Regions from separate parts of the Beijerinckia indica subsp. indica ATCC 9039 genome, predicted to be linked through region 2. Evidence: riboswitches for the same ligand, from Rfam matches in the RefSeq annotation. Region 2 holds a riboswitch; the other holds the start of a gene.
The links. Region 2 has a riboswitch for cobalamin ahead of cobW (cobalamin biosynthesis protein CobW). Riboswitches for the same ligand answer to the same signal wherever they lie in the genome.

Region 1: it holds a riboswitch for cobalamin, as region 2 does, so the genes downstream of both, BIND_RS10570 (TonB-dependent receptor plug domain-containing protein) here and cobW (cobalamin biosynthesis protein CobW) in region 2, are expected to answer to the same signal.

Annotation. Positions count from the first base shown of each region.
Region 1 covers NC_010581.1:2,390,565-2,394,979, reverse strand. The annotation lists gene BIND_RS10580 (hypothetical protein) at 1-15, opposite strand, end outside; gene BIND_RS10575 (DUF7676 family protein) at 50-700, opposite strand; gene BIND_RS10570 (TonB-dependent receptor plug domain-containing protein) at 711-2,612, opposite strand; cobalamin riboswitch at 2,843-3,042, opposite strand; tRNA gene BIND_RS10565 (tRNA-Leu) at 3,284-3,370, shown strand; gene BIND_RS10560 (NAD(P)H-dependent flavin oxidoreductase) at 3,539-4,415, opposite strand, start outside.
Region 2 covers NC_010581.1:3,980,909-3,985,323, reverse strand. The annotation lists gene cobN (cobaltochelatase subunit CobN) at 1-1,004, opposite strand, end outside; gene cobW (cobalamin biosynthesis protein CobW) at 1,007-2,053, opposite strand; cobalamin riboswitch at 2,151-2,348, opposite strand; gene BIND_RS17815 (ATP-dependent DNA helicase) at 2,630-3,721, shown strand; gene BIND_RS17810 (hypothetical protein) at 3,828-4,052, opposite strand; gene rfbC (dTDP-4-dehydrorhamnose 3,5-epimerase) at 4,246-4,415, shown strand, end outside.

The DNA of each region.
Region 1 (4,415 bases), 1.6 Mb from region 2:
AAGTGTATTCATCATTTTATCCATACTCCTTGGTTACCTGATACAGGGTCTATCCTGATCCATGAAATCCGGTGGAAAGCGGAAGAATACATTCCGCCGTCATGTGACGCCGGTGATCTGGCGGTCGATCGGATCGGGTTCGGTGAGGCCAAGCCAGTGCGCCCGCAGGCGATCCCACAATGCAAGGCGTGACCAGTCCGGCTGCCCAGTGATCCTTTCCGTTCCAGGATCGAGAAAAGGATTGGGCAGAAGGATCGTTATCTGCTGCTCGTCCGCACCGTTGAAAAGCCGGATACTCCAGGATAGGGGCACGCAGCTCTTCCCGATCCGGCGGTAGAGTTCCGCGCGATGTGTGCGCCGGTGCTGCGCAAGCGCGGCGGAGGTTGGCGCGTTGTGGGCCCTTCGTCTCGCCGATGCAGATGTGAAAATGCGTGAGGCCGAAGGCAATCGTCAGATAGCCGTCAAGCAGGCTGATTTTCGTTGGCGGGCCGGGAGCATGGATCTCCCAGGCGGCGCCCTCGATGATTGGACCGAAGGTGATCTCATACCAATGGTTGGTGAAGAGATCGCGCAGGAGTGCTTCAAGACTCTCCTGATCGCTGGGCAGGGAAAAGACATCGAGCGGGACACCATCAGCGCCGATCACGCGCTGCGGCACCGTCTGTGTCTGTTTGGAAGGGGGTGTTGCTGTTGTCGTCATCGGCCATTTCCTACCATGTCACTCTGAGGCCTCCGTAGAGGGACCGCCCTGGCGTTCCGTAATTATAGACTTCCTCGTAGCGTGCATCATTGACATTCTCTATGCGCGCGAAACAGGTCACGGTTTCATTCAGTTTGTAGCTGGCGAACAGGTCGATCCGTGCATAGGCCGGGAGCATGACGGCGTGGCCGTATGTATAGTCGTAATCGGGCGTCGCGCTGACAAAAAGGCCGCGTGCCTCGAACTCGAAATCCGGAATGGCGCTATAGATGATCGACAGCATGCCTTTGTCGCGAGGGCGCCGTGGCACGCGCTGCTGTGTGTCTAAATTCGTCGCGACGAGATGCGTATAGCTCGCGCGGAGGCGCCATTCGTCGGGAATAAGGACGGCTTCGCTGGCGAATTCGACGCCTTTCGTCTCGGCTCGCCCGATATTATTGTAACAGCCGGAGACCTGAATCGCGAAGCAGCTCGCCGACATGCCGAAATCGATCAGATTGCGAAATCTGTTTTCGAAATAATTGGCTGAGAACGAGACATGTCCGCCGAACAGGGTTTGCTCGATACCTGCATCATAGCCGATGCTATATTCGGGTGCGAGCGCGGGATTGCCGTATTGGCTAAACCTTTGATAGAGCGAGCCGATACGCGCGCCAGTGCCTGCGCTTGCGCGCAGCTTGGTTCCCGTCTCCTCGATCCGATAGGCACCGGTTGCTCTCCAGGTTGTAAAGGTTGGGCCTTTGTCAATGGCGTCCATGCGCCCGCCATAGGTGATATCGAACCGGTCGAACAGGGTGAGCTGATGTTGTGCAAAGCCGGAATAAGTGGTCTGGCTCGCATGGATCGGATCAAAAGCACCGGGCGGCGCTGGGTCCTGTGACGTGTCCGCGACTTCTTTCTCAAGACGCACCCCGAAAGTGAAAAGGCCCAAGGAGCCGAGGACCGCATCACCCTGATATTCGCCGCCGCGCCGCGCGCCGCGAAAACCCATGCGGCAGTCGAATGCGTTATAGGCGGTGTCATAGCAGGATTGGGCCTGCCAGACCGAGTGGTCGGTGATATTGCCGAAAAGGCTCAGGCGGTTGTGCAGAAAATGGTCGAACAGGTCGGCCTTGCCCAGGAGATAACCTTGCAGGAAGGTTGCATGCTGATGATTATAGGGATTGAAGATGTCAGCAGTATTGTATGCGTAAGGATTGTCGAAGCGGATTGAACTATCATAGCCGATCACACCGCCCTCGATTGAAATATCGTTCGTAAAGTTATAGGCGAGGCGACCGTGGAAGCCTCCTTTGCGGGTTGGGTCGCTTGACGGCGCTGGTGGTAGGGGTGTCACGCCATCGCCGATCGTCAGAGGCCTCGTGATGCGATAGCCGTAGCGTGGAAAGGCAGACGTATAAAGGCCATCAATGGAGAATGCGTAGGAGAGGCGGTCAGTGCCGCCGGACAGGGCTGCGCGTGTGTGCGCCGTGCCATATCTGCCCCCTTCCATGAGGACTGAGGCGCGTGGCGCGCCGCTGCCTTTGCGTGTGACGATATTGATGACGCCGCCCATGGCAGCCGAACCATAGAGGGCCGATTGCGGACCACGCAGCACCTCGATCTGGTCGAGATCCGTGGCGACGAGGCCACCGAGATCGACAGAGCCATCGATCGAGGAGGGATCGCCGATACGCATGCCATCGATCAGCACCAAGGTTTGTCCAGGGGCCGAACCACGCAGAAAAACCGAAGTGGCGGTGCCGGGACCGCCAGTTTCGTAAAGATCAAGCCCTGGAACGCCGCGCAATACGTTCGGCAGGCCGAAAGTGCCCCGTTTCTCTATTTCCTCCGAAGGGATGATCGTTATCGAGGATGCGGTGCGGGAAATTGGCTCCTCGACACGGTCAGCCGTGACAATGAGAGCGGGCAAGGCTTCCTCGCTGAATGCGGAGGACGTCAAGAGACAGGAAAGAAAACACGAATGGTATAAAGCGCGCGGAAAGAATCCGCTTTGCGCCATGCGCAAGGATGGGGAGAGCACGCGGAGAGACTCGCAGCAAACGTGGGCCGTCACTGCGAAGGGTCTTCACCTAGCTAGAGGTGCTGAACGCACATAGAATAAGTTCGACCGCACCGGTGCACCCCGCCCGACGCTCTCGCGCGTGACCACGAATGATGGCAGGTCTCCTGGCTCATGGGTCATCACCTCGAACCGCCTTCCCAGAGACATCAGCTCCAGTGGCTTGGTTGGTCCTCGGCTCGCCATATACAGTTGCGGGGGCAGCTGCGGCATCGCGCGGAGTGCGCTAACCACATTCCCTTTTGATCCCTTTTGGGGAACCATCGCGTTTAAATAAGAATCAAGACTGTGGCTGTGTCAAGAAGTGTGACAGCTGGACCTCTGTCAGAAACAGCTTGATCTCTGTCTCGATGGATTATTCCACGCGCATAATCCAATCGCAGCGCATGAGCGTGCTCGCCTTACCTTGCTCAACAGGCCGTTCATTCGCAACCTATGCAACAGGTCCACATTTTCTATGCATCTTCGATAGCTTGAGACTGGACATCTGTCGCGCTCTCATGCAAAAGGCTGCGTACCGCGCGGGCGTGGCGGAACAGGTAGACGCGCCGGACTCAAAATCCGGTTCTGGTAACAGAGTGTCGGTTCGATTCCGACCGCCCGCACCAAAATCTCGAAAGAATCGATGAATCAAATAAAGGCCGCTTCCGCGGCCTTTATTTGATTCCAGCGTTTAATGACGCGATCTCTTGAGCGGCACGGACGGATGCACCAAGGTCTCGCCAAAAGCATGCAGAGGCAAAAAGCCTTTTGAGCAGCGGGGATATTGGTTCCGATCAATGTGCACCGCCAGGGTACAGGCGCTTTTCTGCCTCATCCGCCAATTGTCGGGTCAAAGTTCCGGCAGGCAGGAGCTTATGCGCCAGGCGCGCGGCCTGACCTGACCAAAGGTTGGTGAAATCCCCCGATTGCTTGGCTTCCGCATGGCTCTTTAAGGGGGCGAGTGCCCCGCCTGCGGTTGGAAAAGCGGGAGCAAGATCCGAAAGCGGGCCGATCTCGCGCATGATTCGGTTGAGAATGCCGCGCGCAGGCCGACCGGTGAAGAGATTGGTCAGCGCCGTATTGTCGTCGGTGGCGGATTCCAAGGCTTCCCTGTGGATCGCGGGGATTTTCGCTTCCTGTGTAAAAAGATAGGAGGTGCCGATCTGCACAGCCGAAGCCCCGAGCATGAAAGCGGCTGCTATGCCGCGCCCATCGGCGATGCCGCCGGCCGCGATGACGGGGACGCGAACGGCATCGACGATTTGTGGCACGAGCGCGATGGTCCCGACTTGGGTCGCCATATCCTGGGTCAGAAAATTGCCGCGATGACCGCCGGCTTCGAAACCCATGGCGATAATGGCATCAATGCCACGCTCATTGAGCCAGAGGGCCTCGGCGACAGTCGTGGCAGAGGATATGACCTTGGCGCCGATCTTTTTCACCCGTTCCAACAAAGAAGTTTCCGGCAGGCCAAAATGGAAACTGACGACTTCCGGCCGAAATTCCTCGACGACCTGACAGAAAGCGTCATCAAAGGGGGCGCGGCCCGTAACGGGCGGGGGGACGGCTGGATCGAGCCCAGCCTCCACGTAATAGGGCGCGAGCCTGGCCCGCCAGGCCATTTGCCGCGCGGGATCGTCAGCGGGCATGACGTGGCAGAAGAAATTGACA
Region 2 (4,415 bases):
TCCGCGCGATAGGCCTGCGGCATTTTAGCGGCGATCATCCGTGTGATGAGCCGCCCATCCATTTCCGGCAGTACGACATTCATCGCAAGATCGGCGGCACTGACGCCGCGTGGATCATCGTCCCATTGCGTTTCGCTCATTGTGCCGAGCCAGGCTTGAAGCACGGGTGCATCGGCCCCGTCGAGGATGCTGGTTCCGGCATCAAGGCGCGCGGAAAAGCCGGTCGTGTTGATCACGACATCAAAGGTCTGTTCGCTGAACACGTGAGCGATGGTTTGTTTCGCGTCCTCATCCTTCAAACTGGCCACGAAGAGAGTGGTGACGGATAAGTAGCGGTCCGCGAGAGCTTGCCCCAAAGCCTCGATCGCGGCCGTATCGCCACAAAGGAGAAACGAGCGGTAGAAAAGGATCAGGACATGACCTTTTGCCTCGGGAATCGAAAAGCAGGCCTTTTCGAACCGCCCGGCCGAAGGCACGGGGACAGGTGCCGCAGAGGGCATGGAGGCCTGGAAAAACCTGTTCTCGATAAAGCCGAGCAAAGCTTGCTGATTGGCAAGACCACCATATTGGCAATAAGCCCAAAGGCGGTCGAGGTCGGCGGGCGCGAGCGTCGAAGCCTCCGCGAGCCGAGGATCGGCGCGCTCGTCTCCGGGCACGATAGCGAGCTCAAAATCATGACGGCGGGTGGCGGCCGACAATTCCTCGACGCCATAGCGCCAATAATCGAGACCGCCGAGTAGACGCACCAAGACGAAACGCGCCTTGGCGATTACGTTTTCAAGATAGAGATCAATCGAATAGGGATGTTTGAGCTGCGCCAGATTGGCGAGCCGCAGGCTGCGGGCGCCGTGTTCTTGCGTTCCAAGTCCTTCAGCAGCCCGGCTCATCAAAGCGAGATCGCTGTCCGAAAAGGAGAGAAACACCAGATCGGCCGGCGTCTGGCCGAGATCGACCGCCGCTTCGCTCGCGTCGAGACTATGGGATTCGACACGCAGCAGATGCATGGTCAGGCAACGAGCGTTTGGGTCAGGGCTTGTGTGATCGCGGCCCCATCGAGCCCTTTCTGGCCGATGACGACGAGACGGCCACGCCGCTCCTCACCCGCCCGCCACGGTCGGTCGAAGGTTTGCTGGAACCTGGCACCGACGCCCTGCACCAGGAGCCGCATCGGCTTGCCGGCAATGTCGAGAAAACCTTTGATGCGCAAAACGTCATGCCGTTCGGCCAGCGCCGCGAGGCGTTCCAGCATGGGCTCGGGCGCGGAAAGGGGCGCTATATCGATGACGAGGCTCTCGAAATCATCGTGATCATGCCCCTCTTCCGTATCGTGGTGCGAGGGGCGGGCTTCAAGATCATCCTCGGCCTTGGCGTCGAGACCGAGCAGGAGATCGGCTTCGACGCAGCCCTTTTCAATGGGCACGATTTTGACCGCACGCGGCACCAGCGCGTTGATTTCGGCGATAATATTTGCCCGCGTCTCGGAATCGATCAGATCAATCTTGTTCAGGAGAATGAGATCGGCGCAGAGCAATTGATCCTCATAGACTTCCTCAAGGGGATTATCATGCTCGATCGAAGGATCGGCGGAGCGCGCCGCGCCGAGTTTTTCCGGATCATCGGCAAAGCGCCCGGCCGCAACAGCAGCCGCGTCAACGACCGCGATGACGCCATCGACCGTGAGTTTGGAGCGGATCGCTGGCCAGTCGAAGGCCTTGACCAGAGGTTTCGGCAGAGCGAGGCCCGAGGTCTCGATGAGAATGTGATCGGGCAAGGGATCGAGTGTCAGAAGCCGTTCGATCGCGGGCAGGAAATCATCGGCAACGGTGCAGCAGATGCAGCCATTGGCGAGTTCGATGATCCGGTCCGGTTTGCACGCGGCATCACCACAATTTTGCAGGATTTCGCCATCGACGCCGACATCGCCGAATTCATTGATGAGAAGGGCGAGTTTGCGGCCGCCCGCATGCTCGATGAGATGGCGGATGAGCGTGGTCTTGCCGGCGCCGAGAAAGCCGGTGACGATGGTCGCGGGAATTTTGGAAAAACGCTGCAACAGACACCCCGGAAAAGGAGAGACGGGGTGTGAAAGCCGGCGCAATCCTGGCGAGATTGGCCACGCGACATCGCCTTGGGCCGGACCACCCCGCCGCCCCTCATCGATACGCACGGCAGGTCTCCTGGCTCGCGGATCATCGCCTCATGCCGCCTTCCCAGGATTGGTCCCAGTGGCTTTTGGCATGCAGCTCACCGCTCACAGTTGCGGGGGCAGCCAGGGCTTTGGCGGATGAGGCCGCACCCTGTTCCCTTGTGAACCCTCCAATGAGGGACCGTTGCGTGAGGGGAGCTTAGACCAAAAGCCATCAGAAAGAAAACGGTCTTGATTCAGACCTTCGAGCGAGGTCACCGCCGTTCCAGCTTCGTTCTTTACAAGCCAGGATGGCCTTTATAAACGGTGGGCAGGCCAATGGTCCGACCCTGACATTCGATCCGCGAATGTCAGGATCAGTCGGCCCACAAGTTATGGATCTGGTGGTGGAAAAATCTGACGCTTGAGAGCCAAGCGTCAGATTTTATCCATCAGGGAGCGGCCTTTCAAAGCGCTCACTTCTCACCCAAAGCGGAGCCCTGGATGGATTGGTCGCCGCAACAGGACGCGGCTCTGCGGGCGGTTGCAGCCTGGCTGAAGCGCGGCGAGCCTCAGGTGTTTCGCCTGTTCGGTTATGCCGGCACCGGCAAGACCACGCTCGCGCGCCGGATCGCCGAGGATCTCGACGAGACGGTCGCCTTTGCCGCCTATACCGGCAAGGCGGCTCTGGTTCTGCGCTCCAAGGGCTGCGAGGACGCCCGCACCATCCATAGTCTGATCTATCGCAGCCGGGGCGTTGAGGCGGAAACACCGTCCTTCGTGCTCAATGAGGAAAGCCCCGTCGCCAAGGTCGGGCTCGTCGTCATCGATGAATGTTCCATGGTCGATGAAGAATTGGGCCGCGACCTGCTCTCTTTCGGCAAACCGGTGCTGGTTCTGGGCGATCCGGCGCAATTGCCGCCGGTCAAGGGAGGTGGCTTCTTCACCGAGGGTGAACCAGACATCATGCTGACCGATGTGCATCGGCAGGCGGCGGATAATCCGATCATCCATATGTCGATGCTCATCCGCGAGGGCGGGACCCTGCCTTATGGGCGTTATGGCGAGAGCATGGTGATCGGCCGCGACGCCATTGATGCGGGGCAAGTGACCAGGGCCGATCAGGTGCTGGTCGGCCTCAACCGCACGCGGCGCGCCTATAACAAGCGTCTGCGGGAATTATTCGGCCATGCGGAGCCCATGCCGGAGGTGGGCGACAAGCTCGTCTGTCTGCGCAACGACAAGACCAAGGGTTTGTTGAACGGCGGGATCTGGATGGTCAAGGCGAATGCCGGGCTGCGCAAGAAGAAGCTGCAAATCGATGCCGTGCCCGAGGAGGATCAAACGCGCCGGCCGCTCCGGCTCTCAGTGCTTCCGGATTTCTTTGAAGGGACGGAAGAAAATTTGACCTATCAGCAGCGCCGCACCTCGGATGAATTTGATTACGGCTACGCCCTGACGGTCCACAAAGCGCAAGGCTCGCAATGGAACCGGCTCGTTTTGTTTGATGAAAGCTTCGCCTTTCGCGAGCATCGCAGCCGCTGGCTCTATACCGGGATCACGCGTGCGGCAGAACATCTGGTGATGGTGGTCTAGTATCCACCCTCATTGAAGCACGTCTCGTCGCGGTTCAATGAGGACAAGTGGATACGGTTTAAAAATCGACGTATCGAGAATCTGTGATTCTCGATACGTGTGACGATCATTGTGATGTCTGAAGACGGATACGGAACTTGTTCAAGGCCACCAGACACCACACGCCCTCGACGAGGCCGAAGGGCCAGGCGCCCTGGAGGAAGCCATAAAGGGAGCCGAGCGCGCATGCCATGGCAAAGGCAAGCGTCAGCCACGCCGCGCGTTCCTCAAAGGCATAAGTGAGAAGCATGGCTGTGACGGCGAAAAGGCCAAAGGCGGTCAGTCTGTCCATTGTGTCGTTTCAAACCGGGAATCAGGATCAGTTTGGGACCCGTTTGAGAGGCTTTCAAGGGCTAAGATGAGGACGCCTTCAGCCTCGTGACCCATTTGAGCAAGAGCCATGCTGGAGAGAACGGGCACGGTGGACTCCTGATGCAAGGCAAGGCAAAAGGAGGCCGGAGCCGATTCAAGGAGCGCCGCCCTTCATGGCCTTGACCGTCGAAAAACTCGCAATTCCGGATGTCTTGCTGATTCGCCCCAAAAAATTCGGGGATGCGCGCGGCTATTTTGCCGAAACTTATAATGCCCGCGCCTATTGCGAAGCCGGAATCGATTGCGTCTTTGTGCAAGACAATCAATCGCTGTCCGTGGAGAA